DNA from 2 places in the Specibacter sp. NPDC078709 genome. Region 2 is predicted to be linked to the other one. Evidence: riboswitches for the same ligand, from Rfam matches in the RefSeq annotation. Region 2 holds a riboswitch; the other holds the start of a gene.

Region 1 (7,072 bases), on a different contig from region 2:
GAAAATGAACAACCCACACTCGACAACACAGATGTTGCGCAGGTAGCTCCGGTTAAGGCTCGTGCCACGCGATCGCGCCGCGCCACCTCAGCAGTGACCAGCCCCGGTGCCAACGCTGCTGCAACAGCCGCTGCTAAAGCTCCTGTTGAGGCAGCTGCTGCGGTTGCGCCGGTTGAAGTGGCCGAGGCCGCCGCCCCTGTCAAGAAAGCCCCCGTGCGACGCAGCCGGGCTAAGAAGACCGAAACCGCCGCTGATGCAGCTCCGGCTGTCGCAGTTTCCGCCGCTGACACGAACGCTGACACGAACAGTGCCGCAGCCAAAGCCACCGAAACCAAGGCTGCCGAAACCAAGGCTGCCGGCCCGTCGCTGCTCGATGCCATCGCCGAGGTAGCTGCCACGGACGCCACGGCTCCTGTCACGGCTCCCGTCAAGAAGACCACCCGCCGCCGCGCCAGTGCCCCTGTCACTGCTCCTGTTTCGGCTGAGGTTGCCGGGCAGGGCGAGCTGAGCTTGGCAGGCGAGGAGCCGGCAGCTGCTGGGCAGACCGAAGCCCTTCAGGCTGAGGTTTCGCAGACTGAAACAACTCCGGTCAAGAAGGCCCCGGCTCGGCGCAGCCGAGCAGCCAAGGCACCTGTCACCAAGGTTGCCGCCACCGAAGCTATTGCGGCTGAGGTTGCCGCCACCGGAATTGTTGCCGCCGACGTTCAGGCCACCGCAACCGCTGCGGAGGAGTCCTCTACTAGCGCCGCCGCCGATGCAGCCCCGGCAGCCAGCCGTTCCACACGGAGGGCGCCTGCTCGCCGCGCCGCCGCCAAGGCTGGTGCCCCGGCCGCAGCCTCTTCGGCCGCGACAGCTGCAGCTGCTCAGGAATCCGCACCGGAGCATAGTACTCAGGCCACTGACACCACGAACACCTCAGCTGCGGTAGATTCCACTCCGTCCGAGACTGCAGCCGCGGAGACTGCCGGCGCCGAGAGTGTTGCTGCGGCTCCCCGGGTCACCCGTGGCCGCCGTCGAACTGCCACGAAAGCTGCCGGTCCCGCAACTGATCCTGTTGCAGCGCAAACTCCGGCCGAAGAAGCAGCGTCGGCTGAGCCTGCTGCGACTGAGCCCAACACGAGCACCTCCGCTGACACGACCGTCTCCGCCACTACTGCACCTGCCACGGCTGCAGTTCAGGATCACCCCGCGCATGTAACGGAGTCCTTGTTCTTGGCACCAGATGCCGGCATCTCGGCACTGTTCTTGGCACCGGATCTCAGCTTGGCTGTGCCCGCAGCCACTGTCCAGGATGGCTCGGACGGCGACAACGGTGACAACCAGCGCTCCGGCACAGACACCGAGCAGCGCGGCCGCAACCGGAATCGCAACCGCCGCCCGCGTGCGAGTGATGCTGACGCTGGTGAAAGCACCGAGGACATCGAGACTTCTGAAAATGACCATGATGGCTCGGACGACGGCGTGACCTCCCGCCGTCGTCGCCGTCGCCGCCGTGGTGACCAGGATCTGGAACTGACCGGCGGTAGCGATGAAGACCCGCCCAACACGGTGACCCGGGTCCGTGCCCCCCGCGTGCCCACCGAGTCCGCAGCTGGCGTCAGCAACCGCGTCACGAGCTTGCGCGGCTCCACGCGTTTGGAAGCGAAGAAGCAGCGCCGCCGCGATTCCCGCGACTCCGGCCGCCGCCGCACGGTCATCACCGAGGCCGAGTTCTTGGCTCGCCGCGAATCTGTTGACCGCGTCATGGTGGTCCGCCAAGCCGATGACCGGATCCAGATCGGTGTCCTCGAAGACGGCATCTTGGCCGAGCACTTCGTGTCAAAAACCCAGCAGGACTCCTTGATCGGCAACGTCTACGTGGGCAAGGTCCAGAACGTGCTGCCGAGCATGGAAGCCGCCTTCGTCGACATTGGGCGCGGCCGCAACGCCGTTCTGTACGCCGGTGAAGTTGACTGGGATGCCGCTAACCTCAACGGCCAGCCGCGCCGCATCGAAAATGCGCTCAAGTCCGGCGACTCCGTCCTGGTGCAGGTCTCCAAAGACCCGGTGGGCCACAAGGGTGCCCGCCTGACCAGCCAGATTTCCCTGCCCGGCCGCTACCTTGTGTTTGTGCCCGGTGGCTCCATGACAGGCATCTCACGTAAGCTGCCCGACGTCGAACGTAACCGCCTCAAGCGTGTCCTGAAGGATCACCTGCCGGAGAACGCTGGCGTCATTGTTCGTACCGCAGCCGAAGGTGCTAGTGAGGAAGAGCTCACCAATGACATCAACCGTCTGCGTGCGCAGTGGGAAGGCATCAATAGCCGCGCTGATTCTACGAAGACGCTGGCTCCAGAAATGCTGTACGGCGAACCTGATCTGACTATCAAGGTGGTTCGCGACGTCTTCAATGAAGACTTCAGCAAGCTCATCGTCTCCGGTGAAGACGCGTGGGACACCATCGAAGCGTATGTGACATATGTGGCCCCTGATCTGCTGGATCGCCTCGAGAAGTGGACCAAGTCCGAGGATATTTTCGCCGCACATCGCATTGACGAGCAAATCAACAAGGCACTTGAGCGCAAGGTCTTCTTGCCCTCTGGCGGCTCGCTGGTCATTGACCGCACCGAAGCCATGACCGTGGTGGACGTCAATACCGGCAAGTTCACCGGCTCCGGCGGAAACCTGGAAGAAACTGTCACCAAGAACAACCTTGAAGCCGCCGAGGAAGTGGTTCGTCAGCTGCGTTTGCGCGACATTGGCGGGATCATCGTCATTGACTTCATCGACATGGTTTTGGAATCCAACCGCGATCTAGTGCTACGCCGTCTGGTTGAGTGCCTGGGCCGCGACCGGACCAAGCACCAAGTTGCCGAGGTCACCTCGCTGGGTCTGGTGCAGATGACGCGCAAGCGCATGGGTACCGGCTTGCTGGAAGTCTTCGGCGAGCAGTGTGGCACCTGTGCCGGTCGTGGCATGGTCACGCACGAGATCCCCGTGGAGCACCGCCGCACGCATTCCCCGGCCCTCGAAGCAGCTCAGATCCACGCGCCCAAGCAGGAACAGCGCGAACCCGAGCGCACGGCTAACCGGTCAACTCGCAGTGAACGTAAGCGTAACCGCAACCGTGGACATCAGGACGGGCAAGAGCAAGAAGAAGTAACCACCCCGGTGGTTGAAGAGTTGAGCGACGCAGCTAAGGCACAAAAGGCTCACGAAGCCCGCACCGCTCTGGCGAACATTGCAGCGGCAGCTGCCGCTACGCACCACGAGCACGCTCCTGAGCAGCACGCTGAAGGTAGAACAGCAGGAACAGCAGCAGGGGAGTCTGCCCAGCAGCACGACTCTGCCGACTCTGCCACTCTCACCCTTGGTGGGGAAGCCATTGAACTGCCGCGTGGACACCGCAGCGAAAGCAGTGGCTTTGCGCAGCCCAACAATGCTGATCAGGCAGCAGCCTTGGCTGGTCTGACTCAGGCGTTGGATCAGCTCGCTGCCCCCAGCCAGGAATCAGCCCATGACGGTGCCGATTCAGGTGGAAACCGATCGCGCGCACGTCGTGGCCGGCGCAACCGTAGCGCCCGTAGCGCTCAGGGTGGAGCTGACATGACGGTAGAGACCGTCGATGCGGTCCCTGCAGCTCAGGGTTCCACACCGCATAGCAGCGCTAAAGCGGAGATCCCTGCTCCCGCAGCCGCCGTCAAAAAGAACGCCGAGCCCATCATTTTGGGTGTAGGAGTTCCGGCTTCCGAGCTGTAGTAGTCCCGGCTCGGTTGAACTGGCCCGCAGCGGTGACACAAAAAGCACCTTTTTGTGTCACCGCTGCGGGCCAGTTTTCGTTGTGAGCCGAGGTGCAGGCTAGGGTAGGGGGCGACACGGGGTGCCAGGCTACAAGGGCCGGCTGAGACAATACCCGTTGAACCTGCCCGGTTAGCACCGGCGAAGGGATGTCCTGATGAACACCACTGCACTTTTTCCAGATGCTTCGCCAGCTGCGTTTTCAGCTGGCCGCGAGTCGGCAGCACAGCAGCAGCTGCAGCTAGAACATCCGCGAGTTCTGAGTATTGCCGGCTCCGATCCTTCGGGCGGAGCCGGTATTCAGGCCGATATCAAAACCATTTCCGCTCATGGCGGCTATGCCATGGCAGCCATCACCGCACTCACCGCCCAAAACACGGTAGGAGTGCACAGCATCCACACGCCGCCAGCAGCATTCCTGACTGCTCAACTGGCCGCAGTTTCAGCAGATATCACCATAGACGCTGTGAAAATCGGCATGCTGGGTACCGCAGAGGTGGTGACAGCAGTGGGGGAGTGGCTGAAACAAACCCAGCCTCCCGTCGTCGTACTTGATCCGGTGATGGTGGCTACCAGCGGAGATGCGCTCATGGACAGGGAGGCACTGACCGCCATGTTGTCCTTGCTGGGGCTGGTGCACTTGGTGACCCCGAACATTCCTGAGCTGGGAGCCCTGTTGGGCCGGCCAGCGGCGACGAGCTGGGATGGGGCCATTGCCCAGGGGCGGGAGCTGGCTGCCGCGCACCAGCTTCGGGTGCTGGTCAAGGGTGGGCATCTGCCCGGTGCAGACTGCCCGGACGCACTGGTCAGTGCCGATGGCACCGTCCACGAGTTCCGTGCTCCACGGATTGATACGCCCAACACGCACGGGACAGGATGCTCGCTCTCAGCGGCTGTGGCGACACTACAAGCGCAGACCGGTGATTGGAGCATCAGTATTGACCATGCCAAGGACTGGCTTGGCCACGCACTGGAAACCTCCCGTGAGCTGAGGGTGGGACGCGGTCCAGGGCCCATCAACCACCTGCACGAACTATGGGCCAACGCCACGCCACGGCAGAACAGCTTCAGTAGGGAACTGTGGCAGGACTGTGCTGAGCAACGAGCCGCCATCGCCTCACTAGATTTCATCAAAGAACTTGCCGCAGGAACGCTGTCGCGCCACCACTTTGCCTACTATCTTGGGCAGGACGCCCTCTACCTCGGAAGCTATTCACGGGTGCTGGCCAAAGCCAGTGCCTTGGCGCCTAATGAAACGGAGCAGAAGTTCTGGGCCGCCGGAGCACAGAACTGCCTTGAGGTGGAAATGTCGCTGCACCGCGACTGGCTCAGCCACTACCCGGTGAACTCTGCTGAGGCGATGACGCAAGGACCCGTCACCAAGCACTACGTTGATCATCTGCAAGCGGTGGCCTTCTCCGGCAGCTACGCAGAAGTGGTTGCCGCGGTACTGCCCTGCTACTGGCTATATGCAGACGTGGGTGCGATGCTGCACGCCGACTACTTAGCTTTTACTGGCGAAGACTCCACTAAGAGCCCTGCCGAGCACCCTTACGGCGCCTGGCTGCAAACGTATGCCTCCGCTGATTTCGCGCAGGCGACAGAAACCGCCATCAGCATTCTGGACGAGGCTGCCTGCCGTGGTTCAGCGAGCGAGCGCGCTGGAATGAAGGTGGCTTTTGCCCATTCAGCACAGTATGAGGTGGACTTCTTTGCGGCACCCCACGCCCATGCACAGCAGCCTCCACATGGTGCTGGGTGATTAACACCACCTGCCCGTGGGCAAAAAGACGGCGAGTCTTGCCCGTAAATGCTCTTTTGTTCCCAGACTCGCGCTAAAGTGGCTTAGTGCGGTTCTACGGACACTGCGGTCAAAGGATGAAATCTTAGGTTCCATCCGAGGCTGCACGGGTCGAAGAATCAGCGTCATTTGCTCCCGGAGCAGGAATTAGCGTATTCTTGATCTTCGGTGCTTACGCCAACACCTAGGGCAACCACTCCATGGCAGAACTCCATTGAGGTCCACGGCGTTGAGGCACGTAGCATGCACACCGCGCGGTTCAATCTTGAACTGCGGCGCATGCGGTTGGCAAGGGTCAAACACGATCCAAGCTGGCATAAAAACTTTGTAATAAACGTCGAGAGAAGTGAGTTCCCCAGTGGTGTACGCGATTGTCCGCGCAGGCGGCCGTCAAGAAAAGGTTTCCGTAGGAGACCACGTGACCATGAACCGCGTCCCCGGTGGAGTCGGCAGCACATTTGAGCTGCCCGCCCTGCTGCTGGTTGATGGTGACAAGCTCACCACAGCCGCGAAGGACCTGGCTAATGTGAAGGTTACGGCTGAGAAGTTGGAGGATCTTCGTGGACCGAAGATCGTCATCCAGAAGTTCAAGAACAAGACCGGCTACAAGAAGCGTCAGGGTCACCGTCAGGAACTGTCCAAGGTCAAGATCACCTCAATCGCTTAATAAGCGCTCTGACGGTTCGATCCACTTAGATACTTTTAGTAAAAAGGCAGGCATTTTCAAATGGCACATAAAAAGGGTGCGAGTTCCACTCGCAACGGTCGTGACTCCAACGCTCAGTACCTGGGCGTAAAGCGCTTCGGCGGTCAGGTTGTCAAGGCTGGCGAAATCATCGTTCGCCAGCGCGGCACTCACTTCCACCCCGGCGTTAGCGTCGGCCGTGGCAAGGACGACACGCTGTTCGCATTGGACGCAGGCGCAGTCGAGTTCGGCACACGTCGTGGACGTCGTGTTGTAAACATCGTTGCAGCTGCGGTCTAATACCAAAGCTTTTGTCAGTGGAGCGGGCCGCATGGCTCGCTCCACTGGCTTTTAACACAGCGTGATTTTTATTGAGATTTAATTGCGTTCCATACAGTTTTTGTTCAGTTTCATCCATGGGCCGGCATCAGGCCCTAGTTCCGTCCGGGACTAGAATTAGTGCGAAATAGTAAGTTCTATTCAAGGAGATTTCAGTGGCCAGCTTTGTTGACCGGGTTGTTCTGCACGTATCCGGCGGGACTGGCGGCCATGGCTGCGTCTCGGTTCACAGCGAAAAATTCAAGCCGTTGGGCGGGCCCGACGGCGGCAAGGGCGGCGACGGCGGTAGCGTCATCTTCCGCGTCAGCGACCAAACCACCACCTTGCTTGACTTCCACCACGCACCCCACCGCCGCGGCGGCAACGGCCAGCCCGGTATGGGCGACTGGCGCGACGGAAAAGACGGAAACTCGCTGATCCTTGATGTTCCCGATGGCACAGTCATCAAGGACCGTGAAGGCAACGTCCTC
Region 2 (7,072 bases):
GTGCCGTGGGCTTCGTCGTCGGACGTGTTATCGACAATGGCGAGGGCTGCCGTTTTGGGTGCCTCGACCACTTCTGCGGGTTCTTCCGGAGAATCCGTGGCTGAGGTGTCTGCCAGGTTGACCTCCAACAGTGAGCTGCGATGACGGCGAGCGTTAGCCAACATGAACAATCGTTCTGCCGCGGCCGTATCGCCCTCCTCCTTAAGGAGAGAACCGGCTGCCATCAAGGCTTCGGCAGCAACGGCGTTTTCGCGGTAATCCAGAAATGCCCTAGCGGCTGATTCCGAGGAGATCTTGTTGATCTGGGCGCTGACGCGGCTGGCGTCCTCCAGTGAATATCCATGTCCCAGCTGGTAAACCTCGTGATAAAGGAAGGCATAGTTTTCCTCCCTGAAGTCCATGGAACGATCCAAACGAGCCTTCAACTCGGTCTGCTCCGCAGGGGAGAGATCGTCCACTTCAAGTCCGATGCGGTGGGCAAACTCTCGCAAGTATTCGGGGCTGGCCAGAGGCATGCCGCTCAGCGCGATGCGAGTTTCGCTCGCCTCTGCTGGCAACGGCTTGGGAGCGGAAAAGAGGGCAAGGAATTTTTGGATCAAGGTGTTCACGGGTTCTCCATTGGTAAAAGCTGCCCTTAAATCTTCTCAGTCTTCGGGGACTTTGCATGTATGGGAACCAGTGATACTCGACGCAGTGTGAGGGCGGGGTAGGTCCAGGTGGCTCGACAGGGGAGTCCGGCACGAAGCAACCCCGCCCCCGCATGCCCTGACCGCATAGGATCGTAACCATGACCAAAACCCCCTCGGATTTCTCCCGGCGCCGTCTTGCCATTTTCGCTTTCATGCTGACGTTCGGTAACGGCATGTCATCGTGGGTGGTCCGGACTCCGGCCGTGCGAGATCTTCTGGACGCCTCCACCGCCGAGATGGGTCTGGTGCTGTTGGGCCTCTCCGTAGGTTCCATGAGCGGTGTGCTTTCCTCAGCCTCCGTAGTGCGCCGCCGCGGCGTACGATTCACGGCAATGGTGGGCGGAGCCAACTTCATCATCGGCATCGCCATGATCGGCATCTTCGCGGGGGCGTCCAACCATGCCGGAGTTTTCGCCGGACTGGCACTGGTGGGCTTCGGCATTGGCGTCTCGGAAATCGCCATCAACATTGAAGGCGCGGCACTGGAAACACTGTCCGGGAAATCGGTCATGCCCGCCCTCCACGGTTGCTTCAGTCTGGGAACCGTGATTGGTGCGGTAGTGGGCATCCTGCTGACAGCCATCAACTTCTCCGTCACCTGGCAATTGGTCCTAGTGGCCTTGCTCGGTGCCGCCGTCTTGGCTACCTTGACCCGCTTCATCTCGGCGGAAACTGGCCGCGTCAGCCGCCTCCCGCGCGACGAAAAAATGCAGCAACCCCGCACATCCTGGCTCGATGCCTGGCGCGAACCCCGCATCCTCATGCTCGGGCTGATCATCCTCGCCCTGGCGCTCGCCGAAGGATCCGCCATGGACTGGCTACCCCTGCTCATGGTGGACGGACACGGCCTCACGCCCACCCTCGGCTCCGTAATTTTCGCCGGCTTCGCGGCCGCCATGACCATTGGCCGGTTCCTCGGCGCCCCGCTGCTGAAACGGTTCGGCAACGCGACCGTCCTGCGCGCCAGCACACTGATCTCCGCCGCAGGTATTGCGCTGGTGGTCTTCGCCGACAACCCGATCATCGCCGGCGCCGCAGTGTTGCTCTGGGGTGTGGGCGCCTCCTTGGGCTTCCCCGTGACCTTGTCCGCCGCGGCCGACAGCCCTGACCCCACCTCCGCCGTGGCCGCCGTGGCCACCGCCGGTTACGCTGCCTTCTTGGTAGGACCGCCCTTGCTCGGTTTCCTCGGCGAGGAGTTCGGCCTGCGCGGCGCCATGATCCTGGTTTTGGTCGTGGTGGCTCTCGCGTCCCTGCTGACCAATGCCGCCAAATCGCGGCCCCGCAAGGACACCACCGAATTGGAGTCAGCTGCCCTCTGACTCTTCTTTCTCAAAAGGTTCGACGCCGGGAGCCCACCTTTCGCTGGAAGGTGGGCTCCCGGCGTCGTACGTGAAAAAGGCGAGGTTACTCAGACTGGTGGGCGCGCAAGGCCCAAGGTTTCACGCAGGGTGCTGCCTGGATAAGCGGTCCGGAAGAGGCTGCGCTCCTGCAAGATGGGCACCACCAGCTCCACGAAATCCGTCAGCGATTGCGGATAGGCGGGGCACATGAGGTTGAAGCCGTCGCAGGCGCCGGACTCAAACCACTCCTGAATTTCATCCGCAACCTCGGTGGGCGTGCCAATCATGGTGGCATGGCCACCGCCTGCAGCCAGGAAACCCAGCAGTTCCCGCAACGTTGGGTGCTTCGTCTCAATGATGCGCTGCACCGTCAGGTAACGCCCTTGCGGACCTGTGAACAATTCAGCAGGCGGTAGCGGCGCCACCCGCTCATCAAGTCCATGGGTGCGGTAATCCTGACCCGTGAAGACGCCCAGTTGCGCAATGGCTGCGTCAATATCCAAGTACGCATCGAGGGCCCGTTTCTTCTCCAGCGCCTGGGTCTGAGTTGCCCCGATATAGGTGACCAAGCCGGGCAAAATGGGAACTCCCGTGCCGCCGCGCCCTGCTTCATTCAGCCGCATTTTCATGTCTGCAGCGAACTCGAGCGCTGATTCCTTGTCCCATGCCACCGAATAAATGGCCTCGGCACAGCGGGCGGCGAAGTCCCGCCCGGATTCCGAAGATCCTGCCTGAAACAGCACCGGCCGGCCTTGGGGAGGGCGCGGAACATTCAGTGGACCTGCCACCGAGAAATGCTTGCCCTGATGATTGATGGGGCGAATGTGCTCGGGATCGATGAACGTCCCGCTGTCCCGGTCCCGGGGGAGTGCATCATCAGACCACGAATCCCAGAGCTGCTTGAGAACCCGGACAAACTCGTCGGCGCGCTCATACCGCTCGGCATGGGGCGGAAGTGCGGCCATTGAGTGATTCTGGGCCTCAGCATCAAACATGGACGTGACGATATTGGCCCCCGCCCGGCCGCCACTGATGTGATCCAGCGAGGCCAGCATCCGCGCAGCGTGGAACGGCGTGTAAAAACTGGCGGACACGGTGGTGACCAGCCCGATGTGGTGGGTGGCCCGGGCCATGGCGCTCAACGCCGTAATCGGTTCAAGAAGCCCCGGAACGCCTGCTGAATACCGGCGGTTCACGCTGTGCCCGTCGGCAAAGAACACGGCGTCAAGGAAGCCGCTTTCGGCCAGCTGGGCCAGCTCCTCGAAGTAGGCAATGCTGCCGACCCTATCGGCACTGGATGCTGGATGCCGCCAGCCCATGGTGTGGTGTCCGGTGCCAAACAAGAAGGCGTTGATGTGTAATTCTCGTGTCTTTTCCATGGTGTCCGTCCCCAATTTCACTCTCTCCTAATTCATCACTAGTCCGCCGTCGACCACCAGATTTTGTCCCGTGATAGCCCGTGCCCACGGCGAAGCAAAGAACAGGGCCGCGTCAGCAAATTCGGCAGGGGTGGTGACCTTGCGCAGCGGTGTCCCGCCGGCGATCAAGTCAAAGACCTGCTCGGGGGTAGCCGAGGAAGCGTCTGTGCTGCGCAGCAGACCTCCGGAGACCATGTTGACGCGGATGTTTGCCGGTCCCAGATCGGCCGCGAACGTCCTGGTCAACGCCAGCAAAGCCGCCTTGGCCGCGGTGTAGTCGTGGTAGGGGACCACCGGATTCTGAAAAAGGTTGGTGCCGATGTTCACAATGGCACCGAAGCCGGCTTCCTTGAGCCCAGGCAGCACGGCTTGGATGGTGTTCAGCGCCCCGCCCACCACTCCAGCGAACTGGGCCTGGAAATCTGCAAAGCCAATCTCATTGGCCTTGGGCCTGGCGTCTCCGTTGAAGGAAAAGTCCGGGAGGGCGTTGTTGATCAGGGTGGTGATGGGTGCGCCGAAATGCTCGGCGGCGGCGCTGACCATGGCTGCCACGTCATCGCTCTTGGTGACATCGGCACGCAGCGCAATGGCTTGATCGGGGCCGATTTCGGTGGCCAGTTGCTGGGCCCCGGCTTCACTGTTGCGGTAGTTCAACACCACCCGGGCGCCTTCACGGGAAAAGGAGCGGGCAATCTCCACGCCGAGCCCGCGACCGGCGCCGGTGATGAGAACAATCTGGTCTTTGATGAGCATGTGTGCACCTTTCAGAAGCGCGAAAGGATGCACAAAATTACGAGATATACACCAAAAAACGGCGTTCTCGTCCTTGATTCCGGACCGGCATCCCTTCGCTCGGATTATCGAGATCAGGTTCGACGGGTCTAGCTCTCAGCCGCGATGCGGCACCCCGTGCAGTGTCCAAGAGCAAAGCTACCACGTCCCGCTCGAAGCCCAGCCGCGGATTGGTTCTGAGTGGTTCGGATTGGCCCAGCGTGGTTCAGCTAGCTGCCAGCCCGCTCAGCATGAGATCCAGTCCGAAGGTGAATATTTTGCCAGCATCCCGTTCCGTATCAGCCAGCAATCCTGCGCCCGTCAATCCGGTCCGGGTCTGTTCATCGGTCACCGAACCCAAAACGTAGGAAAGCAGCGCCTCGGCGGCCCACTCGGCTTGATCCGCGGCGAGCTTTTCGCCTTCCAGCAGTGCGCCAAACTGTTGTAGCGGGGCCGTGGAACGTGGATCCAGGGCGTGTGCCAGTGCCACCACCTCGGCGCTGTCCCGCACCGTCAGCAGCGTTTCCCGAACACGCACCGCCAGCTCGCGAAGGCTATCCGGTGACTGAGCTGCTACGGGTGCCAGGATCAGTCCGGCGAGCACGGTGAGCAGTTCCTGCTTGTTTTTCACATGCCAATACAGTGCGCCCGGCTGCACCCCTAGATCACGGGCCAAGCGGCGCATGGACAAGTCAGCTAGGCCATACTCACGCAGGATTTCCATGGCTGTCTCCACGATTGCCTCACGCGTCAACGCCATCTTGGCCCCACCCTTTCCAGAATCCCATGCCACCGCAGCACCCCTCCATCTTCCCCCATCAGCAGGGCCCGTGATTGACAATGTCCACAGCTCACCCCACTATTGAACGGTGTTCAATTACTTTACAGACCTCGCCGATCGCCAACTCGACGGCGCCACCTTGACCCGCGATCAAGCCCTCGCCATCCTGGAATCCACCGATGATCAGCTGCTCGATCTGGTCGCGGCCGCCGCCCGGCTGCGACGTGCCCACTTCGCCAACACGGTCAAAGTGAACTACCTGGTCAACCTCAAATCCGGGCTCTGCCCTGAAGACTGCACCTACTGCTCCCAACGCCTTGGATCAGCTGCCCAAATCCTGAAATACACCTGGCTCAAACCCGAAGATGCCCTCGCTCAGGCGGCCACCGGCATCCGCGCCGGTGCCTCCCGGGTCTGCCTCGTCGCCAGCGGCAAGGGCCCCAGCGACCGCGACGTGGACCGCGTGGCCGGGATGGTGGGCAACCTCAAGGAGCAGTACCCCGCCGTGGAGGTATGCGCCTGCCTCGGCATCCTCAAAGACGGCCAAGCCCAGCGTCTGAAGGCCTCCGGGGCCGACGCCTACAACCACAACCTGAACACCAGCGAAGAAAACTACGCCGACATCTGCTCCACCCACACCTTCGCCGAACGCGTGCAAACCGTGGAACATGCCAAGGACGCCGGCCTCTCGCCGTGCTCGGGACTGATCGTGGGCATGGGAGAGAGCAACAATGACCTCATCGACGCAGTCTTCGCCCTCCGCGCCCTGGGCAGCGAATCCATCCCCGTCAACTTCCTCATGCCCTTCGACGGCACCCCGCTGGAAGGCACCTGGCTGCTCTCCCCCGCCCACTGCCTGCGCATCCTCGCCATGGTTCGCTTCGCCTGCCCCGACACCGAATTACGCATGGCCGGCGGGCGCGAAATGCACCTGCGCACGCTCCAACCCCTGGCCCTCCATGTGGCCAACTCGCTCTTCCTCGGCGACTATCTCACCAGTGAGGGCCAATCCGGGGCCGACGATCTGGCCATGATCGCCGACAACGGCTTCGTCGTGCTGGGTGCCAAGACGTCCGCTCTCCAAGTTGCGGGCCTCCCTGACGTTGCCCGCCCTGAACTGAACCGTCAAGAAGCGTTCGACGCCGGAACCTCCGTGGTCAGTCCCGTCACCATCCGCCGGCGCGGGGCCGGGACGGCCGTGGCGCCCAATGCTTGAGGCTGCCACGATCGCCGCAGCAACCGCTGTGAAGGTTGTGCCTGGTGCGGATCCCGGGATGCGATCGCTGATTGCCAGGGACAGAGGACTGCTCTGGCACCCGTATGCGCCGCTGGATGGGGACGCACCTTATGCCGTCCATGCCGGCAACGGGGTAAGGCTGAGCCTTGGAGCTGCCGATGGCAGAGGATTTGAGGCCATCGACGCCATGAGCTCGTGGTGGTCCATGATCCATGGCTACCGCAACCCGGTCTTGGATCAGGCACTGCAGGAGCAAGCCGGGAAGTTCAGCCACGTCATGTTCGGCGGGCTCACACACCAGCCCGCCGTGGAACTTGCCGAACGGCTCATCGCAATGACCCCGGATGGTCTTGACCACGTGTTCTTTGCCGACTCCGGCTCGGTCTCCGTGGAAGTGGCGCTCAAACTCGCCATCCAGTACCAATTGGGCCGCGGCCGCCCTCAACGCACACAGTTCCTGGCACTGCGCGGCGGCTACCACGGCGACACGTTCGCGGCCATGAGCGTGTGCGATCCCGTCGACGGCATGCACGCAGCCTTCCCCTCGCTGGTAGCTAAACACCATTTCCTGCCGCGGCCACCTGCCGCCCGGCTCATAGATGGAGAACTGCTTGCCGACCCTGCCGAAGTGGCTGGGTGGATCACTGCGCTGGAGGAAACCGTCGCCCGCCACCGTGACGAGCTGGCCGCCATCATGGTTGAACCCGTGGTGCAAGGCGCCGGCGGCATGCACTTTTACGCACCCCAGTGCCTTGCCGCCGCCCGCCGCGTAGCTGACGATCACGGACTGCTGCTGATCGTGGATGAAATTGCAACAGGTTTTGGCCGGACCGGCA

The links. Region 2 has a riboswitch for thiamine pyrophosphate ahead of AB0P14_RS03440 (3-oxoacyl-ACP reductase). Riboswitches for the same ligand answer to the same signal wherever they lie in the genome.
Region 1: linked by a shared signal. The riboswitch ahead of AB0P14_RS07825 (bifunctional hydroxymethylpyrimidine kinase/phosphomethylpyrimidine kinase) and the one ahead of AB0P14_RS03440 (3-oxoacyl-ACP reductase) in region 2 are both predicted to bind thiamine pyrophosphate.

What each region holds. Positions count from the first base shown of each region.
Region 1 is NZ_JBFBLU010000003.1:268,467-275,538, reverse strand. It holds gene AB0P14_RS07830 (Rne/Rng family ribonuclease) at 1-3,738, shown strand, start outside; TPP riboswitch at 3,846-3,944, shown strand; gene AB0P14_RS07825 (bifunctional hydroxymethylpyrimidine kinase/phosphomethylpyrimidine kinase) at 3,935-5,539, shown strand; gene rplU (50S ribosomal protein L21) at 5,937-6,245, shown strand; gene rpmA (50S ribosomal protein L27) at 6,306-6,563, shown strand; partial or broken gene obgE (GTPase ObgE) at 6,758-7,072, shown strand, end outside.
Region 2 is NZ_JBFBLU010000001.1:785,121-792,192, reverse strand. It holds gene AB0P14_RS03455 (hypothetical protein) at 1-608, opposite strand, end outside; gene AB0P14_RS03450 (MFS transporter) at 788-2,008, shown strand; gene AB0P14_RS03445 (LLM class flavin-dependent oxidoreductase) at 2,098-3,408, opposite strand; gene AB0P14_RS03440 (3-oxoacyl-ACP reductase) at 3,436-4,200, opposite strand; TPP riboswitch at 4,274-4,367, opposite strand; gene AB0P14_RS03435 (TetR family transcriptional regulator) at 4,445-5,011, opposite strand; gene bioB (biotin synthase BioB) at 5,088-6,215, shown strand; gene bioA (adenosylmethionine--8-amino-7-oxononanoate transaminase) at 6,274-7,072, shown strand, end outside.